One region of the Thalassotalea sp. HSM 43 genome, then DNA from elsewhere that is predicted to be linked to it. Evidence: predicted binding sites of a transcription regulator. Region 1 holds the regulator's gene; the other holds the start of a gene.

Region 1 (5,964 bases):
TTGTCAGTATTGGTGGCTACCTGCCCTTGTGCGTTGTCGTTGGCAACACCAACCGCCTTAACCTGCGGCACCATCCGACTCAACCGTGACGGCATAATGATCAAGTCGGGTCACGTATTAGAGGCAATGCCGAAAGTCGATAGCATAGCGTTTGATAAGACAGGAACCTTGACCAATGGTGAATTCACCTTGATCGATTGCAAACTATTAAACGGCGATCTTGATAGCAAACACGATAGCAAACTTGATAAGAGTACGATTCTGGCCACCATAGCCGCAATGGAAAGTCATTCTGAACACCCTATTGCCAAAGCATTCGGCGCCTATCGTGATTTCAACATCAATGTCGAACAAGTCGACATTGTCCCAGGTTGTGGCATTACAGCCGTACAAAAAGACCAACAGTTGGCCATTGGTAAAGTCAACTGGATTGCCAGCTTTGCCGATGTCGATGAGCAATATAAAGATGCCCAATGCTTGCTCACCATAAACCAACAGGTGGTGGCGGTGCTCTACCTTGATGACGTAATGCGTGACGATACGGTTAACGTCATTAATGCATTACAACAAAAGCACACCGAAACTCTGTTGATCAGTGGCGATAACCAAGCTGGCGTGGATAAATTTAATCACACATTGCAACTCGATGAGCAACACCATACCTGCTCGGCACAAGATAAATTGACGATCCTTGCAGATAAACAAGCACAAGGTAAAACCGTAGCCATGGTTGGTGATGGCGTTAATGACTCGCCGGTATTTGCACAAGCGCATGTTGCGATTGCCATGGGTAGCGGTACCGAAATAGCGAAAAGCGGTGCCGACGTAATCTTGCTCAATAATAAACTGAGCAGTGTTCTCGACTTAATGACCATATCCAGTAAAACGGGTCGTATCATAAAACAGAACTTTGCCTGGGCATTTGCCTATAATGCCATAGTCTTGCCATTGGCCGTTTGTGGTTTTATTACCCCATATATGGCAGTATTAGGTATGTCAGCAAGCTCGATTATCGTCGTGACCAACTCTTTGAGATTGCTAAAATAAATTAACTTTAGGTTATTGATACATGAGCGTCATTTACATCCTAATCCCTATCGCCATCTTATTTACCGCCATTGCCATTTATCTATTCTTTTGGGCGGTAAAGTCTGAACAGTTTGATGATCTGGAAAAACAAGGTATGAGCATTTTGTTTGACGAAGAGAAAAAACAAACGCCAGGCCAAAAGCGAAGCCAAAGCCAAAGCCATAACAAAGACGCTGAGTCTCACACCGACGATAAACCGAACTCAAGCGATAATTAATGACTTTAGATTTTCTCTCTGCCCTAATGATTGGTATTGCTGGTGCTGGCCACTGTATCGCCATGTGTGGTGGCATCTCGTCTATGCTCACCACCACAGGTGATAGCTCAAATCAACTGAGAAAAGCGTTAAGCTATAACCTAGGCCGTATAGCATCTTATACCTTCTTTGGCGCTGTCGCCGGTTTTACGGGCTCCCTAGCAATAAAGTCGATAGGTATCCAAGTTTTATGGTTAAAAGTCATCGCCGCCATATTCATTATTCTACTTGGTTTGTATATCGCAAGAGTGTGGTTTGTTTTAACGCATATCGAAACGGCAGGTAAATACCTGTGGCGCTATATTCAACCTTTTGCCAAACACTTACTGCCGATAAAGAATGCTAAGCAAGCGCTATTACTCGGTGTTATTTGGGGCTGGCTGCCCTGTGGCCTAGTCTATTCAACACTTACATGGGCATTGGCTGCCGGCAGTGCCAGTCAAGGGGCGATGATCATGTTGGCGTTTGGCATCGGCACCTTGCCAGCGTTATTAGTGTTATCAACCAGTGTTCAATCGGTTACCAACCTTATAAGTTCGTTACTTTTTAAGAAAATCAGTGGCTTTTTGTTAATCGCCTATGGTGTTTATTCATTGTTTATTGCTCTAAATCAAATATTTTAGTAACCTTACGTTTACTAATGTTATTGACGCATTAACTGGATAAATATCAATTTATGGCAATCTCTATAGCACAAAACATCAAGTGCCAAAACTGCAGTATCAGCGAACTTTGCTTACCGTTTAGCTTGAATGAAAACGAACTAAATTTATTAGACGATATCATTCAACGTAAAAAACCGATTCAAAAGAATACGCAAATTTTTAAAGCTGGCGAACAACTGCAAACCTTGTACGCAATTCGTTCTGGTACCTTTAAAACCTTTATTATTTCTGAACAAGGTGAAGAGCAAATCACCGGCTTTCACTTGGCGGGCGATTTAATGGGCTTTGATGCATTAGCGTCAAGACATCACCCAAGCTTTGCTAAAGCATTGGAAACATCTATGGTGTGTGAAATCCCATTTGAGGTTCTCGATACCCTATCCAATAAGATCCCACGCTTGAAGTCGCAAATGTTAAACCTAATGAGCGATGAAATTCAGTGTAATAATGAGATGTTACTGCTACTAAACCGTAAAAATGCGGAAGAGAAACTGGCCACATTTTTAGCCAACTACGGTCGACGCTTAGGCAGTCGTCACTTGTCACCGACGCAATTTAACTTGCCTATGACCCGCAGTGAAATTGGTAACTACATTGGCTTAACCATTGAAACCATTTCTCGTTTGATGACTCGATTCCAAAAAGATGGCTTAATCAAAGTTGAAAATAAGTTGATCACCATCCTCGACAAAGACGCCCTATTCAAATTGGCTGGCTTAAATAAATAACCTGTCTTTATACCTGTAAGGTGTTGTATTGGTTGATTTAAATCAACACCTTGCGGGAAACTTCATTAACAAATTTGTAACATACCCTTTGACCAGTTAAGCTTATCTATAGCGTATTGATCTTTGCCGTCTCTGCTGGCTTTATAGCCAAGCAAGGCGCGCTACGAACCACGTTAAGGTTACGAGGCATGTTATGGAAAAATATCAAAATATACTTGCAGTTGTCGATCCCACCACAGAAGAGCAAAAGGCGTTAGCAAGAGCCTGTACCCTTGCCAAGGAAACTGGCGCCCGTATTACTGCGTTATTGGTTATTTATGATTTCTCTTACGAAATGACCACCATGCTGTCTGGAGACGAGCGAGAAGCCATGCGTGAAACCGTGGTAAATGATCGCAGCGTTTGGCTAAAAGAGATCACCGAACAGTATGAAAGCGATATGGACATTAAAGTGATTTGGCATAATCGCCCGTTTGAAGCCGTTTTATCGCAGGTACGAGACCAACAATTCGATGTGGTATTAAAAAGCACCCATGAACACCCTACATTACAATCGGTTATTTTTACCCCAACAGACTGGCACTTAATTCGTAAATGTTGGGTGCCTCTGTTATTGGTCAAAGATCATCAATGGCCAGAAGGCGGACACATACTTGCCGCCGTCAATGCTGGCAGTGAAGAAGAAGAGCATCAATCACTGAACCGTAAAATCACCGAAGAAGCACAAAATCTTGGCCGCTTGGTCAAAGCTGATGTTCACTTGGTAAACTCTTACCCGGGCACTCCGATTAATATTGCCATTGAAATTCCAGAGTTTGATGCCAACGAATACAATCAAACCATGAAAAACCACCACGCTGATGTAGTGCAGCAACACGCCGACAAATTTAATATCAGCGCTGAGTATTTGCATGTCGAAGAAGGTTTACCTGAAGATGTGATCGAAAAAGTTGCCAACCAAATCGATGCCGAATTGGTGATTTTAGGCACCGTCGGTCGCACGGGGTTATCCGCTGTACTTATAGGCAATACCGCAGAGCATGTTATCGATCGACTCAATTGTGATTTACTGGCGATAAAACCAGACGGTTATCAATCTCCGTTCCTCGAGTAACCATCTTTAACCATTGTTGAGATAATAGATTGTAGAGCTATTGAATCAGCCAGCACAGCCCGAGCAAGCGCTTGGGCTTTTTTATTGCGTTTTTAAAGACGGTTTTATTGTTGGTTATATTTCAGCTTGCATTTCGAAATTTATCGTTTGTTTTTATATTTCGTCAAAATAGGCGTCAATCTGCAAAAACGCGCAAAATAGCTTACAATTTGTAACAAAATTACGTAAAATACCGCGATTTTTTAAAACTGGTCAGTCCTCATGTAACAGCGATGTTAACAGCAGTATGACTGGCTACGCAAAAATAATGCATACATCTTCAGGAAACAAACTAATGTTTGAAAAACTATTCAAACTTGCTGAACATGGTACAAATGTTAAGCAAGAGATATTGGCGGGTTTTACTACCTTTCTAACCATGGGTTACATCATTTTTGTAAACCCAAGCATGTTAGCAATGACGGGTATGGACCAAGGCGCTGTATTCGTCGCAACCTGTTTAGCTGCGGCTATCGGCTGTCTAATTATGGGTTTTTATGCCAACTACCCTATTGCCTTAGCACCTGGCATGGGACTCAACGCATTTTTTACCTTTACCGTGGTTCTAGAGTTAGGTTATAGCTGGAATGTTGCCCTTGGTGGGGTATTTATTTCCGGTGTTATATTTACTCTTTTGAGTGCGTTTAAAGTGCGAGAATGGATCATAAATTCAATTCCGCACGCACTACGCTTTGGTATCGCCGCAGGTATTGGTATGTTTTTAGCGTTAATTGCGCTTAAAAACGCAGGCATCATCGTCGCGAGCCCTGCAACATTAGTAACCTTAGGTGATATTACCTCGTTTGGCCCTATGATGGCGGTGTTAGGCCTGTTCCTAATCGTTGGTTTGGTGAGCTTAAACGTCCATGGCGCAGTAATGATCGCGATTTTAGTGATCACTATATTAGGCCTGATGTTTGGCGATGTGCAATACACTGGCGTTATGTCAATGCCACCATCTATCGCACCAACCTTTTTGGCACTTGATATCGCTGGTGCGTTTGAAGTTGGCATGCTTAGCGTTATTTTCGCTTTCCTATTTGTTGATTTGTTTGACACCTCAGGTACCTTAGTAGCTGTTGCACAACGCGGTAAATTGCTGGATGAGAATGGTAACTTACCACGTCTTAAAAAAGCATTATTCGCTGATTCTGGTGCAACCATTGCCGGTTCATTATTTGGTACGTCAACCACCACAAGTTATGTCGAAAGTACCGCTGGTGTTGCTGCTGGTGGCCGCACAGGTTTGACCGCAGTTACCGTTGCCGTACTATTTTTACTGGCGCTTTTCTTCTCGCCACTTGCGGGTATGATCCCAGCCTATGCGACTGCTGGCGCGTTATTTTTTGTCGGTGTATTGATGGTTGGTGGTCTCGTTAATGTAAAATGGGACGATCTAATGGACGCGGTTCCAGTGGTTGTTATCTTAGTGACCATGCCACTTACCTTTTCGATTGCTGATGGTATCGCTTTTGGCTTTATCAGCTACGCTGCAGTACGTATTTTCTCTGGTCGTTTTGGCGAAATTAGCCCAAGCGTCTGGTTTTTGGCTGCCTTGTTTGTTGCCAAATTTATGTTTATGTAAGCACACAAAAACAAGCCAAAGACGGCACTAAGATGACGTCTTTGGCAACCACAATACTCCCGAGTAAACAACAATCTCAGCAGTAGACTGAGTCCGTTTGCTCGACAACAACGCTATTATATTTTTCAGGGAATCCCATGAACACCTTTAAAACTTTATTTTCATCTGCCCTTTTGGCAGGTGCCGGACTTGTTTGTGCCAATGCTAATGCAGAAATGTTTTGGAGCGACAATTCAATCTCATTGCTTAAAAATGCCAGTGAGTACGAAGTAAACGAACATGAAGACGTGGTAACGGTCACTTTAGAGCATGCGTCTGGACACAACTGGGGCGACCTATTTTTCTTTGCTGACCGTTTAGACTACAAACAAGATTCAGATAATCAAGCAGCAAAAGAAACCTACTCTGAACTTTCACCACGTTTGAGCCTAAGCTACGTAACTGGCAATAAGCTAGGCTACGGCATCATTACCGATGTGTTTATTGCC
Region 2 (5,964 bases), 1.7 Mb from region 1:
ATGATGACAGCAATGCATGGCTTGATGAAATTAGCGGTTCTGTATGGAGTTATTATACGGTCAGTAATCGCAGCGATTCAGAAGTTACCGTTTATTTTGAATACCCATATCACCAACCAGCTACCCTCGCCCTCTACCAAAAACAACCGTCTTCAGCCGAATTCATTCGTCAAAAAACAAGCCAATTTGAAACTGGCGGCGATCGGGCCATGGCAATTGCCCGCGTCACGTTACCGGTTGTGTTGCAAGCCAATGAAAGCAAACAGATTCTGGTAGAGTCATACAGTGACATTGGCACCGCGCGATTTACCGATTTTCGCTTGTGGTCTACCAAAGCCATTGTTAAAGCCACCAATCTAGAACACTTAATATTTGCTGCTGTTGTTACCTTTATTTTGTTATCGAGCCTAATAAGTTTTGGCTTATATAAATTTTTGAAAGAGAAGTTTTTCTTCTGGTATTCATTGTTTGCAGTGAGCTCCATACCTGTGATGGGTTTGAGTACCGGTATCTTAAACCTGTACGTCGCCGGTCTCGATTACCACCCTCTTGGTACCATATCTATGGTGGTTATGATGGCCGCTGGTATTCAATTTATTCGAGTCTATTCGAACGCGTCCTATCATTCATTACTGGCTGATAAAGCGATGCACCTAACGATGGTCTTGGTATTATTGGGACTGCCAGTTGCCATTATTGGATTCCATGAACTGGCCATGCAAATCCAGCAAATTGCTATCTTTACCTTTCCTGTGGCGATCATTGCCGCCATTTACTGTGGCAGTTTAGGGGAAAAGCAAATCACCACTATGGTGTTAGCAAAGCTGTTATTTTTTGTGGTTTTGATCAGTACTAATTTGCAAGCCTGGGGCTGGGTGAAGCCGAGCTACGGGTTAGTCTTCTTGCCTACCATAGGCATGTTAGGCCAACTGATTTGTTTGATTTGGGCTATGTATAGCAAAGCCTTAGTGCATGTCAAAGAAGGCTCTGCGGAAGAAATTAACACCATCAATGATGCATACGAACGCGCATTCGAACTGCAAGAACAAGTTAAGCAACAAAACCAAATGCTCAAGGCGGCAAAAGAGCAAGCTGAATTTGAAGCACGTACCGACATGCTGACTCATTTACCAAATCGACGTGCGTTTATGAATTTAGCAAAAATGGCCATCGCTCAAGCTGTACGCCAAGAAAAGCCGCTGTCGTTTATTGCCTTTGACATTGATAACTTTAAAACGATTAATGACCAATACGGGCATCCTGCCGGTGATAAAACCTTAAAAGAAGTGGGCGATCTTACCCGCAGTATTATTCGTGCCAGTGATTTTTGTGGTCGTATCGGTGGTGAAGAATTCATGATCGGTTGTCATAATAACTCCATGGGTGATGCCTATCACTTAGCCGAACGTATACGCAAAGCAATTGAAAACCATGTCATTGTTTACGAAGACATGGAATTTTCGACCACAGTGAGTATCGGATTAGCGCAATTAAGTGAAGAAGACGATCTAGAGTCGGTCATCAAAAAGGCTGATGAAGCGATGTACTTGTCTAAATCTAATGGTAAGAACAAAGTCACCCATTACGCTGCTTAACAACAAGACAGCAAACTATGATTCGATAAGGCTATAATTAGGTTATAGCCTTTTTCATTTAAGAGCCGTTATTGATGTCTTTAGAACGCCTATCTAAACAACTTTCCCAGCAACAACAAGAGCTGCCTCCCGTCGAGTTGTGGGATCCACCCTATTGCGGCGAAATGGACATGCAAATAAAGGCCGATGGTCGTTGGTTTTATATGGGCAGTGAAATAACCAGACAACGCTTGGTAAAGTTATTTTCAACGGTATTAAAGAAACAAGATGACGAGTACTTTTTAGTCACCCCGGTAGAGAAGATTAAGATTCAGGTAGAGCATTTGCCTTTTGTTATTACCCAATGGCACTGGCTTGATGACGCGATTGATAAAACCATGCTGCTCACCACCAACCTGGGCGATCAAGTGATACTCGATAGTGCGACAAGAATACAGCTTAATACTGATGGTACGTTGCAAGTCAATGTGCGCCGTAATTTGGATGCCAGCATCCATCGTAATGTATTTTATCAGTGGGCCGAACTGGCAGAAGAAAAACAAACTGGCCAGCAGCAACAATTGGTGATTAATAGCGGTGGTGTTGAGCACACCATCGGCGTGCTCGAAAACGATTAAATCACTTTAGAAAAGCGCTGCTGATGTAATTTGGTTTTTAAATAGGCATCAAACGACATACAAATATTACGAATTAGCAGCCTCGCTTTTGCGTTCACGACAATGGCATTATTATCATTAACCAATAATCCGTCATTTATAAATACCAAAAGCGTTTGTAAGTCATCAGCAAAGTAGTCATCAAATACGATATTAAAACGTTGCTCAACATCGTGTTTACCCACCCGAAAGTTGCACATTAATTGACGAATAACAAAGGCACGAATAACGTCATCGGTATTAGTGACAATACCTTTTTCCAATGGCTGACCATGACTATCAATTGCCTGATAGTATTCTTTTAACGTTTTCACGTTTTGGCTGAAGCTTTGCCCCATTGCACTAATTGCAGAGACACCAAGCGCCAATAAATCGCAGTCACCTAATGTGGTATATCCTTGAAAGTTACGATGTAACGAACCTTGGCGTTGAGCCTTGGCCAGTTCATCATCTGGTTTGGCAAAATGGTCCATACCAATAAACTCATAACCCATATCCACCAGAGACTCGATTGCAAATTGCATTAACTCTAATTTTTGTGCCGAGCTAGGCAACCATTGATCACGAATTTTGCGTTGCGCAGCGAAGCGTGACGGCAGGTGTGCATAACTAAACAAAGAAATCCGATCCGGATCGATGTCCTTTACTGCAGCAATAGTATTAGCAAAGCTTGTGATGGTTTGATGCGGTAAGCCATAAATTAAATCGATGTTAACAGAGTCAAAACCAACCTTTTTCGCACGTTGTACCAAGTCAATTATAAACTCGGTACTTTGTAGACGGTTTATCGCCTTTTGTACTTTGCTATCGACATCTTGTACGCCAATGCTTAAACGATTAAAACCGACTTGGTATAAGTGATCGACCAAGTCCAGCTCTATTTCACGAGGGTCAACTTCAATCCCCATCTCGATGTTTGGGTCAAATTGAAACGCCGATTTAAGCTTGTCCACTAAACGAGAGATTTGCTGTTTACTAAGAAACGTTGGTGTCCCGCCTCCCCAGTGCATTTGCTTTACGGTTTTGTTGCTTACTAAAGGTGCGCGAGCATCTATTTCTCGACACAAATAATCGATGTATTCATCGGCTTTTTCTTTGTGGCGAGTGACTATTTTATTGCAACCACAGTAGTAACATAGGCTGTGGCAAAATGGGATATGAAGATAAAGAGACAAGTCATCGGTGTCAGACGCCGCAATAGCATTGACTAAATCGCTGTTTTTAAAATCGTCACTAAACTCAACCGCGGTTGGGTATGAGGTATATCGAGGACCACTAACATCATACTTATTTAACAGTTGCGGAGAGAACATTTCATTAAAAATGTTATGTGAAAATTGAGTTGCCGACACAGAATAAAACCCATTAGTAGAATTACCGGCAAGTATAAAAAACTAAGCGCCCGATTTTATTGATCGAGCGCAATGTTTTTGCAAATGATTAACAATTGATAAGGGCTAGCCGGCACTAATCAGCGCAATTAATGCACTTTGTTGCAGAAGGTTGTACTTCCAGTCTGGCGACCGCGATATCATCGCCACAGCTACTGCATATGCCATAGGTACCGGCTTCGATACGAGTTATTGCATTGGATAGTTGTTGAATTTCGATTTTAGCTTCAACTTCTAAAGCATTTAGTACTTCGTCGTTCTCTCTTTCACCGGCTTGTTCAGACCAATCGGCGGCGCGACCTTCAGCAAAATCATCATGAATTGAATCGACCCTTGCCTGCAAGGCAACGATACGCTTGGTAAATTCTGCTTTTAATTGCTCTCTCATCACGACCACCCATTACGTTGTTATTGTCGGTTAGCTTTTTTGCAACGATTCAATCAACGTTAACGTATAAGGCAGCAACTTTTCTACCTCATCGTATATCGCATTTTCATGCTCTTCTTCATGGCCTGCACGCTCTATATCAAGTTTAAAGCGTTCTTTTTTAGATAACTTCTTTCGTTCTTCCAGAATTGGCATATGATTGATCTTGCTATATAAAGTAAATATAGCAGGAAAATTGGCTTTCATCTGAGACACGTAATTTGGCAACGATTCCATCAACACCGATAAACGCCAACTGCCTTCCGACACCTCGCATTGTCTCTCGGCCATCGCCCGACAGATATGACTAATAGACTCTAATGCTTTTAAATCGCGCTTTATGTGTTTTTGCTTTTGTTGCTCTAACGCTAAAGCCTGTTGTTGGCGTTGATGTTTAAGCTGAAAAAGCAAATAGCTCGCATACGCTGCTAAGGCAAATATGATTATGGCCGCGACTACCAACAAGATAATGTTAGATGTTTGCATGACGACTACTCTTTATAATCAGAGAAATCACTGTCATCAAGGCGATCCCATAACGCCTCGTCGTCGTCATCATCGGCAAGTTCATCGTCTTGCTCAGGTTGCTCGTAGCCAAGTAAATCCATAAGCTCTTGATAACGGCTTTGCGCTTTATCAAGCATATCCATTTGTTCAGGGCTAATGTCCTCACCAGATTCAACAAGCGCAGAAATAAGCATTAACTGTTCATTGTTTTCCAGGTTATGCAATTCCTGTTCGTAGGCTTGCATCACCGCTTCACTGGTGGCTACATCGTTACTTTGCGGCGCATCGTCAACAACACGAACTGGGGCTATCGGTGCCACCGCAGCTTTTTTCGCTTGCGGCTTCTCTGATTTAACCTTAATGCCTAAATCAATCGCTTTTTTACTGCCCAAGCGCGGATCTTTATTACTGCTATCCACTGTCGCTTCGGTATTGTTTTTAGCAACATTCTGACGTGTACCGGCTTTATTTCCGGTCATTTTGCGTTTTCTTTGCTCTTTCTCTGCCTTTTCAGGGCGTTTGAGATTGAGCTTCTTCATTAACGCGCCTTCTTTGCGCGATTTTTTCGATCTGGCCATAACGAGTCATTTAAATTAACAAGAATAGCTCTATTTTACGCGAAACTAGCCAATAAGGATAATAGTGCGTCGCATTTTAATGCGATTTTGTTGGCTTTCTGAGTAAATAAAACGACGGCTTGCCTTCGCTGATCTATAAAGTGGTATAACAACGTATTGGTAAAACCAATATTATCCCCCCTGGTCACAAACTTAGCGCCGATGACTTAAGTAAACGCAACGCAAATAATAACTCGCGCCAATAGCTCGAGCCCTGCATTGTCGTTAACTAACTGATATCAGCGAGTTTATTGGGCAGCACGAAACCAAACTTACCAACAAGTAACAATTGGTAATAACCAATAAGAGCTCAACACAACCAAAAGCTAGTGTTTGGCTTGACATTTTGTGTTGAAAAAACCTATATTGATGTAAGACATTACGTGTTAATAAAAACAATAATAGATTTGCAACAAGCTATCCCCACATAATGAAATGTCGTAACCTAATGAATCAAAAGATAAAAATCATCGATTCACAGAGTATTGCTAAGATTCAGATCCTGTCTGTTTAGGCGATATTATTGGTCAGCAGTTAATAAAGCATAAATCGTTTGTTTTTATAGCGTTATGATCAACATGGGTTGGGGAATGCATTGCTAAGTAAATCATTACAAAAACAAAAGTAGCAATACATTAAGGACATAACCAACATGATTCGGGCAGGTTACCTCGCTATCGCAATAATCAGTTTAACTGGTTGCGGTTCAGGTTCTTCTAGTAGTTCTAGCGACAAACAAAACAAAAATATCAACTATGCTGCCGATATTGG

What was found. The regulator FNR, encoded in region 1, switches genes on or off when oxygen is low (the NO sensors DNR and NnrR bind a similar motif). The targets are predictions, from matches to a motif close to TTGATCTAGATCAA.
Region 2: hemN (oxygen-independent coproporphyrinogen III oxidase) is a predicted target of FNR. The motif match lies at 3,663-3,676, and genes of this name have one in related genera.

The regions. Positions count from the first base shown of each region.
Region 1 covers NZ_CP038493.1:3,745,330-3,751,293, reverse strand. Annotated here, with positions in the region: gene E2K93_RS16420 (heavy metal translocating P-type ATPase) at 1-1,047, shown strand, start outside; gene ccoS (cbb3-type cytochrome oxidase assembly protein CcoS) at 1,070-1,306, shown strand; gene E2K93_RS16410 (sulfite exporter TauE/SafE family protein) at 1,306-1,968, shown strand; gene fnr (fumarate/nitrate reduction transcriptional regulator Fnr) at 2,022-2,738, shown strand; gene uspE (universal stress protein UspE) at 2,932-3,852, shown strand; gene E2K93_RS16395 (NCS2 family permease) at 4,187-5,476, shown strand; gene E2K93_RS16390 (outer membrane protein OmpK) at 5,614-5,964, shown strand, end outside.
Region 2 covers NZ_CP038493.1:2,012,686-2,018,649, reverse strand. Annotated here, with positions in the region: gene E2K93_RS08650 (GGDEF domain-containing protein) at 1-1,595, shown strand, start outside; gene E2K93_RS08645 (DUF1285 domain-containing protein) at 1,670-2,212, shown strand; gene hemN (oxygen-independent coproporphyrinogen III oxidase) at 2,209-3,549, opposite strand; gene E2K93_RS08635 (TraR/DksA family transcriptional regulator) at 3,719-4,030, opposite strand; gene E2K93_RS08630 (DUF2489 domain-containing protein) at 4,061-4,555, opposite strand; gene E2K93_RS08625 (GTPase-activating protein) at 4,561-5,154, opposite strand; gene E2K93_RS08620 (polysaccharide lyase family 7 protein) at 5,846-5,964, shown strand, end outside.